2 regions of the Mesorhizobium sp. BR1-1-13 genome follow, and region 1 is predicted to be linked to the other one. Evidence: predicted binding sites of a transcription regulator. Region 1 holds the regulator's gene; the other holds the start of a gene.

Region 1 (5,529 bases):
GGCACATCAGGCGCGTCCTACCTGAAGAAGATGCTGGAGGTCGAACTATTCCCGGAGCTGTGGAAGGTTCGTACCCGGCTCTGACGTAGCTTTGCCGAGTGCAGATCGTTATCTCGAAAACGCTGCGCTTTTCTGAGCGACGGGCTCTTAAGTCACCGCCGCCTTGACGGCGAAACGCGCCTCCTGCCAGGCGTCCGTGCGCAAAATGTCTTCCAGCACCTCGACCGCCTGCCAGACATCGACATAGCCGACATAAAGCGGCGTGAAGCCGAAGCGAATCGTGGATGGCGCGCGAAAATCGCCGATCACGCCGCGCTCGATCAAGGCCCGCATCACCTGATAGCCGTGCCGGTGGAGGAACGACACCTGGCTGCCGCGCTCATTGCCGTCGCGCGGACTTTCGAGTTCGAGGCCGTAGGCGCCGCATTTTGCCTCGACGAGCTGGATGAACAGATCGGTCAATGCGATGCTCTTCCTGCGCACCTCTGCCATGTCGACGTCGTTCCAGACATCGAGCGCCCCTTTGAGCGCGCGCATCGACAGCACAGGCTGCGTGCCGCAGAGAAACCGGCGAATGCCGGTGCCGGCAGCAAAACCCTGTTCGAAGGCGAATGGCCGCGCATGGCCCCACCAGCCGCTGAGCGGCTGGCGGACATCGCCATGGTGGCGCTCGGCCGCGTAAATGAAGGCCGGGGCACCCGGGCCGCCATTGAGATATTTGTAGGTGCAGCCGACGGCGAAATCGGCGTTCGAACGGTCGAGCTCGACGAGCAAGGCGCCGGCGGTATGGCAGAGATCCCAGACGATCAGCGCGCCGGCTTCATGCGCCCTGCGCGTCAGCGCGACCATGTCGCGCAGCTGCCCGGATTTGTAGTTGACGTGGTTGACCAGGATGACCGCAACCCGCTCGTCGATCAGTTCTTCTATGGACGGCGCATCGACACCCTCGAGCCGCAGCACCGTGCCCGGCCGTGTCGAGGCAACGCCCTCGGCCATATAGAGATCGGTCGGAAAGCTGTCCCCCTCGGCGACGACGACCGACCTGTCCGGCCGCATCCCGAGTGCCGCATGCAGCACCTTGTAGATGTTGATCGAGGTGGTATCGCAGACCACCGTCTGGCCGGCGGCGGCCCCGATCAGGCGCCCGAGCTGGTCGCCGAGTTCGACCGGCATGTCGAACCAGCCGGCGGTGTTCCAGGCGCGGATCAGATCCTGCGCCCACTCCTGCGTGGCGGCCTTCTGCAGCTCGCCGAACACGGCGGGGGAAGCGGCGCCCAGCGAATTGCCGTCGAGATAGATCACCCCTTGAGGCAAGGTGAAGCGGTCACGCATGGCACGCAGCGGATCCGCGGTGTCCATTGCCTCGATCGCTGCGAGATCGGGAATTTTGCTCATGGTCACGATGTTCCTCGGTGAGAAGAGCGCCCCGGAAACGGGCCGGCTGTTTTGCCGCCGGGGCAAGGGCTGGCCGCATAGAGGCGCAAGAACAGGGTGAACGCCCGGTTCGATCTTTGCTCGATTTCCGGCCGAGGCAACTCCTCGAGCACCCCGACGATCCGGCGAACCTGGAGATCGCCGATCAAAAGACTGATGTAGATGTCGGCGGCTTCGACAGGATCGTCACAGGCGATCAGGCCGGCCCGACTTGCGGTTCGAAGCAGGTCGCCGACAAGCGGCATTATGGTATTGCGGCCGAATTGCGCGATCGATTGGCCCAGCGTGCCTGTATCGTTGACGTCGCCGGCTGCGGCGCGATTGAGCGCCACCGCCTTGTCGCCCGTCACAAGGGTCAGCAGGACTGGCCCGAGCGAATTCAGGGTTTCGAGTGGATCGCGCGCTTGGTGAAGAGCGTCCTCCAGCAGCTTCCTTGCTTCTCCCGCATTGGCTTCGATCAAGGATCGAAACAGGACCTGCTTGTTGCCGTACCAGTTGTAAAGGGTTTCGTTCGAGGCCGATGCCCGCTTGGCGATGGCAAGCAGGGAGGCGCTTTTGTAGCCGGTTTCCCGGAGCACCGCATAGGCGGCCTCCTCTATCCGTTCGCGTCGCGCGGCCTGCTTCGGCGTGGTCATTGGTGTTCCTCTTCGAAAACCGTACATTATTATACGGTTTAGTCAAGCGAACGGGAAGCAAGGAGCGAACGAACGCAGCCCGTCGCGTCCGGTGATGTCTGGCCACTTTCCGGCAGGAAGTTGGCATTTTGGTTTCGTTTCGTTCACGAGCCGCGGAGATTTTGATCCGCCCCGAAAGGCAGCCGGCACCTGCCGGTCACACAGTTTTCAGGCTTGTACCAAGAGTGGAGATCGGCCGGGCCACAGGCCATTAACCAAAATAGTTTCAAAGAGCCTGAGAGCGCATTGACGACGGATCGCGTTGGCAGGATGCTGGCTGCGGGAGGGCGTTTCGTTTCCGCCGCCTTAACAAATTCATTAAACTTTAAATGGTTGCGGAACACAACTGGAACAGATAGTGTTTGTTCTGGGTTTGTTTTCTGATTCTGGTTCCAGACCCTTCGTGCAATGCCTTTGGGGGCCGCCATGCTCACGCGCAAGCAACATGAACTCTTGATGTTCATCCATGAACGGCTGAAGGAAAGCGGCATTCCGCCGTCCTTCGACGAGATGAAGGAAGCGCTGGACCTCGCCTCCAAGTCGGGAATTCATCGGCTGATCACAGCGTTGGAGGAGCGCGGCTTTATTCGCCGCCTGCCCAACCGGGCGCGCGCACTGGAGGTGCTGCGCCTGCCGGACTCGATCGCGCCGGGTCTTAACGCGGCAAAGAAGTTCTCCCCGAGCGTCATCCAGGGCAGCCTCGGACAGGGCAGCCCTAGCCGGCAGATCAAGCCGGCGACGTCTTCGCGTCTGCCCGCTGCCGGCAATGACGACGACGCGGTTTCAGCGGTGTCGATCCCGGTCATGGGCCGTATCGCTGCGGGCGTGCCGATCGACGCTATCCAACATCAGACGCATTCCATTTCGGTGCCGCCGGACATGATCATGGGCGGCGAGCACTATGCGCTGGAGGTCAAGGGCGATTCGATGATCGAGGCCGGCATCTTCGACGGCGATACGGTCATCATCCGCAACGCCGACACCGCAAGTCCCGGCGAGATTGTCGTGGCCCTGGTCGACGAGGAGGAAGCGACGCTGAAGCGCTTCCGTCGCAAGGGCGCCTCGATTGCGCTTGAGGCCGCCAATCCGGCCTATGAAACACGTATTTTCGGACCGGACAGGGTCAAGGTGCAAGGCAAGCTGGTCGGACTGATCAGGCGCTACTGAGCGGGTTCGGCGGTGGGCTTTTCGGGTTTACGGTAAGGCGGCAGTCCCCTTGCCTCACGTGAAAATTTTCGCTGTTCGTGCCAGGGCCGATATGGCCTGTCGACGGCAAAGCTGACCTGGGCCGGTGCCGTCGCCGATTGCTGGTCGAAGAATACGGCGGCACTTCCCTTGCGAGCGAGCTGCCGCTTGGTGATGACGAGAACCAGCGGATTGTGGCAGGGGTCGTAGCCCCCGGGGTCGTTGATGACGATCAGATCCGCATAGGCGCAGGCCCTCCAGGCATCCTTGCGATCCTCCACCTGCGCAATGATCGCCCCGGAGGGATGCCGGGCCATGCACAGGCCGGTGAAACAATAGAAAGGCGCTCCCGCCGGAAGTTGCGCGGGATCGAAGATGTCGAACTGTCCGTCTCCGCTGCCGAACAGCTCCGGCGCAACGATGGTTTCGGATTTCAGCGCGCGTTTCCAGTTGTCGACCGTGAATTCGTTCGGGCGCGCCCGGTTGATCGCGAGCTCGCCGCCGCCGATCGGCAGCGCCACCAAGCGGGCATCCTCCGAAATCAGCACGTCCGGCGTGCGCGTGTCCGAGACGGTCAACAGGCCGGCGAGCGCGAAGGGAAGTGCCGCCAGCCGCAGCCATGTCGTGGCCATCGTCGCGATGACCAGGGCGATCGCCACCAGAAGAACGGATTGCTGCGAAATCAACCCGACCGCGTCGACCGGCGAGCGTTGCGAGATCCATCCCGATATGGCGATCATCGCGGTCAGTCCCTTGCCCATCAGATAAAGCGATGGTCCATCGAACCCGAACGGCATCAGCAGCGCACTGGCAACCGCAAGAAACATCACGACGGAAACGATCGGCATGACTGCAAGATTGGCGAACAGGCTGAGCGGCGACACGCGCTGGAAATGCCAGATGGCGAAAAGCGCCGTGGCGCTTCCCGCGATGATCGAGGTCATTGCCAGCCCACCTGTCGCCAGCAGCAGTTTTCGCGTCAGGAGGCCGGGCAAGGTCCGTTGCGGCGGCGGGGTCCGCGCTTTGTCGGCTTTGCGATCCGACCAGCCGGCATAGGCGCCGACCAGGGCCGCGGTGGCGGCGAACGACATCTGGAAGCTCGGCCCTACCACCTCGTGCGGCGACACCACGATGACGGCGATCGCCGAAATCGCCAGGTTGCGCATGGTGAGTGCCGCACGATCGAACAGCACGGCGATCAGCATCACCGCCAGCATGATGAAACTCCGTTCGGCGGCAACGACGACGCCTGAAATGACGAGATAGGCAGCGATCGAGAAAAGGGCGGCTGCGGCCGCGTATTTCTTGACCGGCCGACGGGAAGAGAAGTTCGGGAACAAGGCGAAGCCGCCGCGCAGCAGACCCATGACTGTGCCGGCGACCAGCGCCATGTGCAGCCCGGAGATGGAAATGATGTGATAGATGCCGGTGCGTCGCATCGCTTCGTTGATCTCGTCGGGAATACCTGCACGCACACCCACGATCAGCGCCGCGGCGATCTCGCCCTCGGCGCCGCCGATGCTGCCTCTGATATGGTCGGCAATGGTTTCGCGAGCGCTCTCGATCGCGGCTGAAAGGCCAGCCAACAGCGGCCTGTCATCGGCCGAGACGATTTTGGGGTTGCCGAGAAAGAAGCCGCTGGCGCCGATGCCGGCGAAGTAGCTGTCGAAGGAAAAGTCATAGCTGTCCGGCCGCACCGGTCCGGTTGGCGGCAACAGCCTGGCATAGCCGGTCACGAGGGACCCGGCGGTCACTTCAGCCGGCACCTTGCGCGCCGAAAGGCGAACGCGCTCCGGCGCGTAGCGCAGTTTCGGCCGCGCGGTCGATGTCACGTCGATGGTCAGCCGGATGCGGCCGGTCTCCATCTGGTCGACCGAAACGACGCGGCCGGTCACTTGCGTGGAGATTTCCGAGCCCAGCATCCGCGTTCCCGCCCGCCAAGTCTCGACTTTGCCGGCGAGCATGCCGAGCGCGCACAACAGCGCCGCCATGAAGCACAGGTGCGTTTTCGGCCATGAGCGCGAAACGAGCGCGCACAGTGCCATCAGGATCGCGACCGCGACGGGCTTGGCAAAGCCCGGCTCCGCCGCCAACGAAAAATAGGCAATCGATCCGCACGCCAGGAACACCGGGACGAGCAGGAAGGCTATGCCCCGATCGAGTTCGAGCTCGGCGGCTCTGGCCACGCCGTTGCGCAGGCGAGGCCATGAAGCACGACCGAACTCCCGGCGCAGGC
Region 2 (5,529 bases), on a different contig from region 1:
GCCGTCTGATCTTCGGCTTCGCCGTGACCGAAGCTTTGGGCATCTTCTCGCTTCTCATCGCGCTGCTGGCCCTGTTCGGCTGAGCCCCTGTTTGGCTGAGCCGCCGTTTGGCGAAGCTATGGGAAGATTGGACAGGCCGGCCGCGAGAGCGGCGGGTCTGATATCAGGGGATAGTCCATGTTCGTGACATCTGCCTTTGCGCAAGAGTCCGCGCCTGCCACCGAGGCAGGCCACGCTGCGACGGAAGGCGACACGCATTCCGGCACCAGCGTGCCTGCCGAAGCGCATGGCATGTTTCCGCCATTCGATCCGGCGACGTTTCCGTCGCAGCTTCTTTGGCTGGCGATCACGTTCGGGCTCTTCTACCTCTTCCTGAAGAGGGTGGTGGTGCCGCGCGTCGGCGGCATCATCGATGTCCGCAACGATCGCATCAGCCAGGATCTCGATCAGGCAGCGAAGTTGAAGGGCGAGGCCGACGCCGCCGTTGCTGCTTACGAGCAGGAATTGGCGGAAGCCAAGAAGAACGCCAATGCCATCGGCCAGCAGGCCAATGACGCGGCCAAGGCGGAGGCCGAGACCGCGCGCAAGAAGATCGAGGCGGCGCTCGACGAGAAGCTTGGCGAGGCCGAGGCGCGCATTTCTTCCATCAAGGCCAACGCCATGAAGGAAGTCGGCAGCATCGCCGAGGACACTGCTTCGGCGATCGTCGAGGCGCTGGTCGGCGGCAAGGCCAGCAAGGCCGAGATCGCGGCCGCGGTCAAATCCGTGGCCGGGTGAGGAGCGCATCATGGACGCCACATCTCTTGCAACGCTCTGGGCCACGATCGCCCTGGTCATTTTTTTGGGCATCGCCATCTACATCAAGGTGCCCCGCCTGATCGCCAAGGCGCTCGATGCCCGCGCCGCCAGGATCAGCAGCGAGCTCGACGAAGCGCGCAGGCTGCGTGAGGAGGCCCAGCAGCTGCTTGGCCAATACCAGCGCAAGCGCAAGGAAGCCGAGCAGGAGGCCGCAGACATCGTCGCCGCGGCCAAGCGCGAAGCTGAACTGCTCGCCGCCGAGGCGCACAAGAAGACCGAGGACTACGTCGCGCGGCGCACCGCACTCGCCGAACAGAAGATCGGTCAGGCCGAGCGCGAGGCGATCGGCGAAGTGCGCGCCAGTGCCGTCGACATCGCCGTCGAAGCCGCTCGCACGCTGCTCGCCGGCAAGATCGACGCCAAGGCGGGAGCGGACCTGTTCAAGACCTCGCTCGCCGATGTGAAGGCGAAGCTGAACTGAGCTGACAACCAGCAGAATTGAAAAGGCCGCCCGGGCAACCTGGCGGCTTTTTTGTTGGGTGGTGCGCCGAGGCTGCCAATCTCCCCCACGTGGGGGAGATCAGCTGTTATCGCTGCCGGCTCAATCCAGCCCGGCGAAGCTTTCTTCTTCCACCACCTCGGCACCTTCAAGCCTGAATGGCGCGAAGGACACACGGTGCAGCCGCGCCACCGGCCCGTGCGTTTCGATCGCGGTGCGATGGCGGACCGTGGCGTAGCCCATATGCACTTCGAAGCCGTAGTGCTGGTGATGGCTGCCGCAGCCGCACATCATGCGGTCGCGCATCACCTTGGCGACGATCGAGGCGGCGGCGATGGATTGCGAGCGCTGGTCGCCCTTGATCAGCGCGCGCCCCATGCAAGGCAGGCCCGGCGGCACGTCGCGCCCGTCGGCAAGCGCGAGCTTCGGCCGCACCGGCAGGCCGGCGACCGCACGGCGCATCGCCTCCAGGCTCGCCTTGAGGATGTTGCTGCCGTCAATGCCCTCGGCGCTGACGGAGGCCATCGACACGCCAAGCGCGGAGCCGATGATGCGCACGAACAGCGCCTCGCGCTGCAAGTGGCTGAGTCGTTTGGAATCGTCGAGGCCGTCTGGGATGTTGGCAGGGTCGAGCACGACCGCAGCCGCCACCACCGGTCCGGCCAGCGGGCCGCGTCCGGCCTCGTCCATCCCCGCCACTGGCCACAGACCTTCGGCCATCGCCTTCGTCTCGAAGGAGAAATCGGGTTTCTCGACGATTTCGAAGAGAGGCGGAGAATCAGAACGCGCGCGAGCCATGTTGCGGCGAGGTTCGCATCGGCTCTGATTCTCCGCAAGTCCCTCCGGGTCGGGTGGGGCGCCGGACCGGGAGGGCACCGTCTGCAGGCCGGGGCAGGCCGGACGGGATTTTTCGCCACGGCGGCAAACAGCCGCGGTCGTTCAAAGCAGCATCAACTGCTCCTGGTCCTTGCCGGCGGCGACGAACTGGTCGGTCCGCAGCGTGCGCCGCTCGGCATTGAGGCCGAGTCGCTTGGCGGTGATTTCGAAGCGCCGGCCGATCTGCCAGGCGTAAGGACCTGCGCCCTTCATGCGCTTGCCCCATTCCGAATCGTAATCCTTGCCCTCGCGCATCGAGCGGATCAGCGACATCACATGGCGATAGCGGTCGGGATAGTGGCGTAGCAGCCAGTCCTTGAAGATCGGGCTGACCTCGAGCGGCAGGCGCAGCACGACATAGCCCGCCTCGCGTGCGCCGGCATGGTGCGCCGAATCGAGGATGCGTTCCATCTCCTGGTCGGTCAGCCCGGGGATGATCGGTGCCACCATGACCGAAGCAGGGATGCCGGCATCCGCAAGCTGCCTGATCGCCTCCAGCCGCTTGGTCGGCGTCGAGGCGCGTGGCTCCATGGTGCGCGCCAGCATGCGGTCGAGCGTCGTCACCGACAACGCCACCTTGGCGAGGCCCCGTTCGGCCATGCGTGACAAGATGTCGATATCGCGCGTCACCAGGGCGGATTTGGTGACGATGCCAACCGGGTGCCCGCGCGCCTCCAGCACTTCGAGGATCTCGCGCATGATCCGGTACTGCTTCTCGATCGGCTGGTAGGGATCGGTATTGGTGCCGATGGCGATGGTCCGCGGCTGGTAACCGTCCTTCGACAGTTCCTTGTCAAGCAGGCGCGCCGCGTCCGGCTTCGCGAACAGCTTGGATTCGAAATCCAGCCCCGGCGACAGGCCCATGAAACTATGCGTAGGCCGCGCAAAGCAGTAGACGCAGCCATGCTCGCAGCCGCGATAGGGATTGATCGAGCGGTCGAAGGAGATGTCGGGCGATTCATTGCGGGTGATGATGGTGCGCGGCTTCTCGACCTGCACCTCGGTCTTGAAGGGAGGCAGTTCCTCCAGCGAGTTCCAGCCATCGTCGAAGACATGCCGGCTGACGGGCTCGAACCGACCGGACGGGTTGATGCCTGCCGACCGGCCGCGGTTGCGGTCCGGACGCACGCGCATGCCGCTCTGCTCGATCATCGCGTTGGCCATCTCGGCTCGTCCTGCTCCGAAGGCGGCAATGTCGGCGCGCATGATCGGTTCCATCTTCGCCCGCTCCCAGGGACTGTCCATGTTGCTTCGAATCGCTCTGCTCATGAATTTAATCCTATTTACCAGGCCAGAACAAAGCAAGAACTTTTTATGGTGCGCCGCAAAAACTGGCGCTGCGTTCCGCTTTCCGCTATTCGGCAAACGATGCTCACCGTTCTCATCGAGACCCACAATGACGAGGAGGGCCTCGCCCGCACGCTGGCGACGCTGATTGGCGGCGCGGTCGAGGGCGTGGTGCGCGAGGTCATCGTCTGCGACACCGGTTCCACCGACCAGACCCATCGCGTCGCCGAGCATGCCGGTTGCCAGTATGCGACCGACGGGGTCGCGGCAGCCATCCGGCATGCGAAGGGCGATTGGCTGTTGCTGCTGGAACCGGGTGCGCGACTGGTCGACGGATGGATCGACGAGGTCGTTGCGCATACCGCGAGGCAAACCATGGCGGCGCGGTTTTCACGCACACGCGCCGGCCGCGCGCCATTCCTGGCCCGGATCTTCTCGGGAAATCGGGCCTTGGCCGACGGGCTGCTGATCAGCAAGCGCCAGGCCGCGTCCTTGTCGAAAAAAGCCGGCGGCGCCGAGGCCCTCGCTCGCGGCCTGGCGACCAAGCGGCTGGATGCCGAAATCTGGGCCGCTCCGGCAAAACAAGAGCACCGCCCGTCCAAATGATTTTGCAGCTGCCCTGTCTACATGCGTTGCACATGTGACGCGCAGCTAGCTTCCGATCACGCGGGTGCCGGCGCGCAGGCCGCGGCTGATGATGGAAGTGGTTTCGGCGTCTCGCGGCCCTGGCGCCGACGTTTCCACGGCGAGCCGGTTATTCGCTAAAGCGCATTTCGACGGGCATCCAGCGAAGGCGACGCCTGGCTTGGCGCTGTGCCTTGCTTTCCGCGCCGTAGTCCACAGGGATCGGTTCCTGACTGAACCACCTTCGATCGTCCAGGGCGTTGATGATGACGATTGCTCTGGCATCGTCCTCTCCGGCGATTGCGGCGGTATAGACGCCGCATTCGCCGCAGATCAGGTAGTCGGCCGTCCCCAATCCAAAACGGTATTTCTTCAATCGCCGGACGTCCTTGACTGAGATGATCAGCCTGCCGTCCGGATCGGCGACGGCGCGCGAGCCATGCCTGGTACAGAACGAGCACTGGCAGGCGCGGACCTCGATTTTCGATGGATCGAGCTCGGTTGAAAATCGAAGGCGTATGTTGCCGCAATGGCACCCGCCACTATGCACAGTCATCGCATCCATCCCGTCGTCAACGGCGATGGCCGCCGCCGCGAGACGATACGTCCTGCCGCATCCGGTTTGGAATGGCCTTTCGAAGGCGAAGGTGGTGTTCTGCCTGGCAAACGCGGCTTGAAACCAGCGCGTTGCCTCGGCTTTCACGGAGCCGACATGCCGCGCCGCAGGTGCTCGTCCAGGCGCGGCATGATCTCGACGAAGTTGCAGGGCATGTGCCGGTAGTCGAGCTGCGCCTTCAAGATGCCGTCCCAGGCATCCTTGCAGGCGCCGGGCGAGCCCGGCAGCACGAAGACGAAGGTGGCGTTGACGACGCCGCCGGTCGCCCGGCTCTGGATCGTGGAGGTGCCGATCTTGTCGTAGGAAATGCGGTGGAACACCTCGGAAAAGCCGTCCATGCGCTTTTCGAAGATCGGCTCCAGCGCGTCCGGCGTCACGTCGCGCCCGGTGAAGCCGGTGCCGCCGGTGGTGATGACGACGTCGATGTCCTTGTCACGCGACCACGCCAGAACCTTGTCGCGGATCTTGTCGCGGTCGTCGGTGACAATGTCGCGGGCGGCGAGGATGTGGCCGGCTTCCGCGATACGATCGGCCAGCGTCTGGCCGGACCTGTCGTCGGCAAGGCTGCGCGTGTCGGAAACGGTCAGCACCGCGATGCGCACGGGGATGAAAGAACGGTTCTCGTCAGTCCTGGCCATGGGCATCTGCCTCCGCCGTCATGCTGCGCGTCGCGGCGACGAACCAGTCGGGTTGCCGGGCGCGGATGTCCGCGGCCGCGCGCTTGGCGACGTTGCCGGTCTCGAACAGGCCGAAGCACGTGGCGCCGGAACCCGACATGCGGGCAAAACCGGCTCCGGCCTTGCTCAGCACCGAAAGTGCCTTGCCGATA

Evidence for each region. The regulator LexA, encoded in region 1, represses DNA repair genes until DNA is damaged. The targets are predictions, from matches to a motif close to TGTTCNNNNTGTGTTCNG.
Region 2: the regulator LexA is predicted to act here: its motif matches at 3,466-3,483, upstream of LB533_RS05655 (PA0069 family radical SAM protein).

What each region holds. Positions count from the first base shown of each region.
Region 1 is NZ_JAIUIH010000010.1:101,500-107,028, forward strand. It holds gene kynA (tryptophan 2,3-dioxygenase) at 1-84, shown strand, start outside; gene kynU (kynureninase) at 148-1,395, opposite strand; gene LB533_RS21995 (TetR/AcrR family transcriptional regulator) at 1,398-2,069, opposite strand; gene lexA (transcriptional repressor LexA) at 2,535-3,275, shown strand; gene LB533_RS22005 (ComEC/Rec2 family competence protein) at 3,269-5,529, opposite strand, start outside.
Region 2 is NZ_JAIUIH010000002.1:250,922-256,450, reverse strand. It holds gene LB533_RS05675 (F0F1 ATP synthase subunit C) at 1-83, shown strand, start outside; gene LB533_RS05670 (F0F1 ATP synthase subunit B) at 178-777, shown strand; gene LB533_RS05665 (F0F1 ATP synthase subunit B) at 788-1,279, shown strand; gene LB533_RS05660 (ribonuclease HII) at 1,400-2,095, opposite strand; gene LB533_RS05655 (PA0069 family radical SAM protein) at 2,237-3,391, opposite strand; gene LB533_RS05650 (glycosyltransferase) at 3,542-4,066, shown strand; gene LB533_RS05645 (GFA family protein) at 4,215-4,787, opposite strand; gene moaB (molybdenum cofactor biosynthesis protein B) at 4,784-5,338, opposite strand; gene LB533_RS05635 (4-(cytidine 5'-diphospho)-2-C-methyl-D-erythritol kinase) at 5,325-5,529, opposite strand, start outside.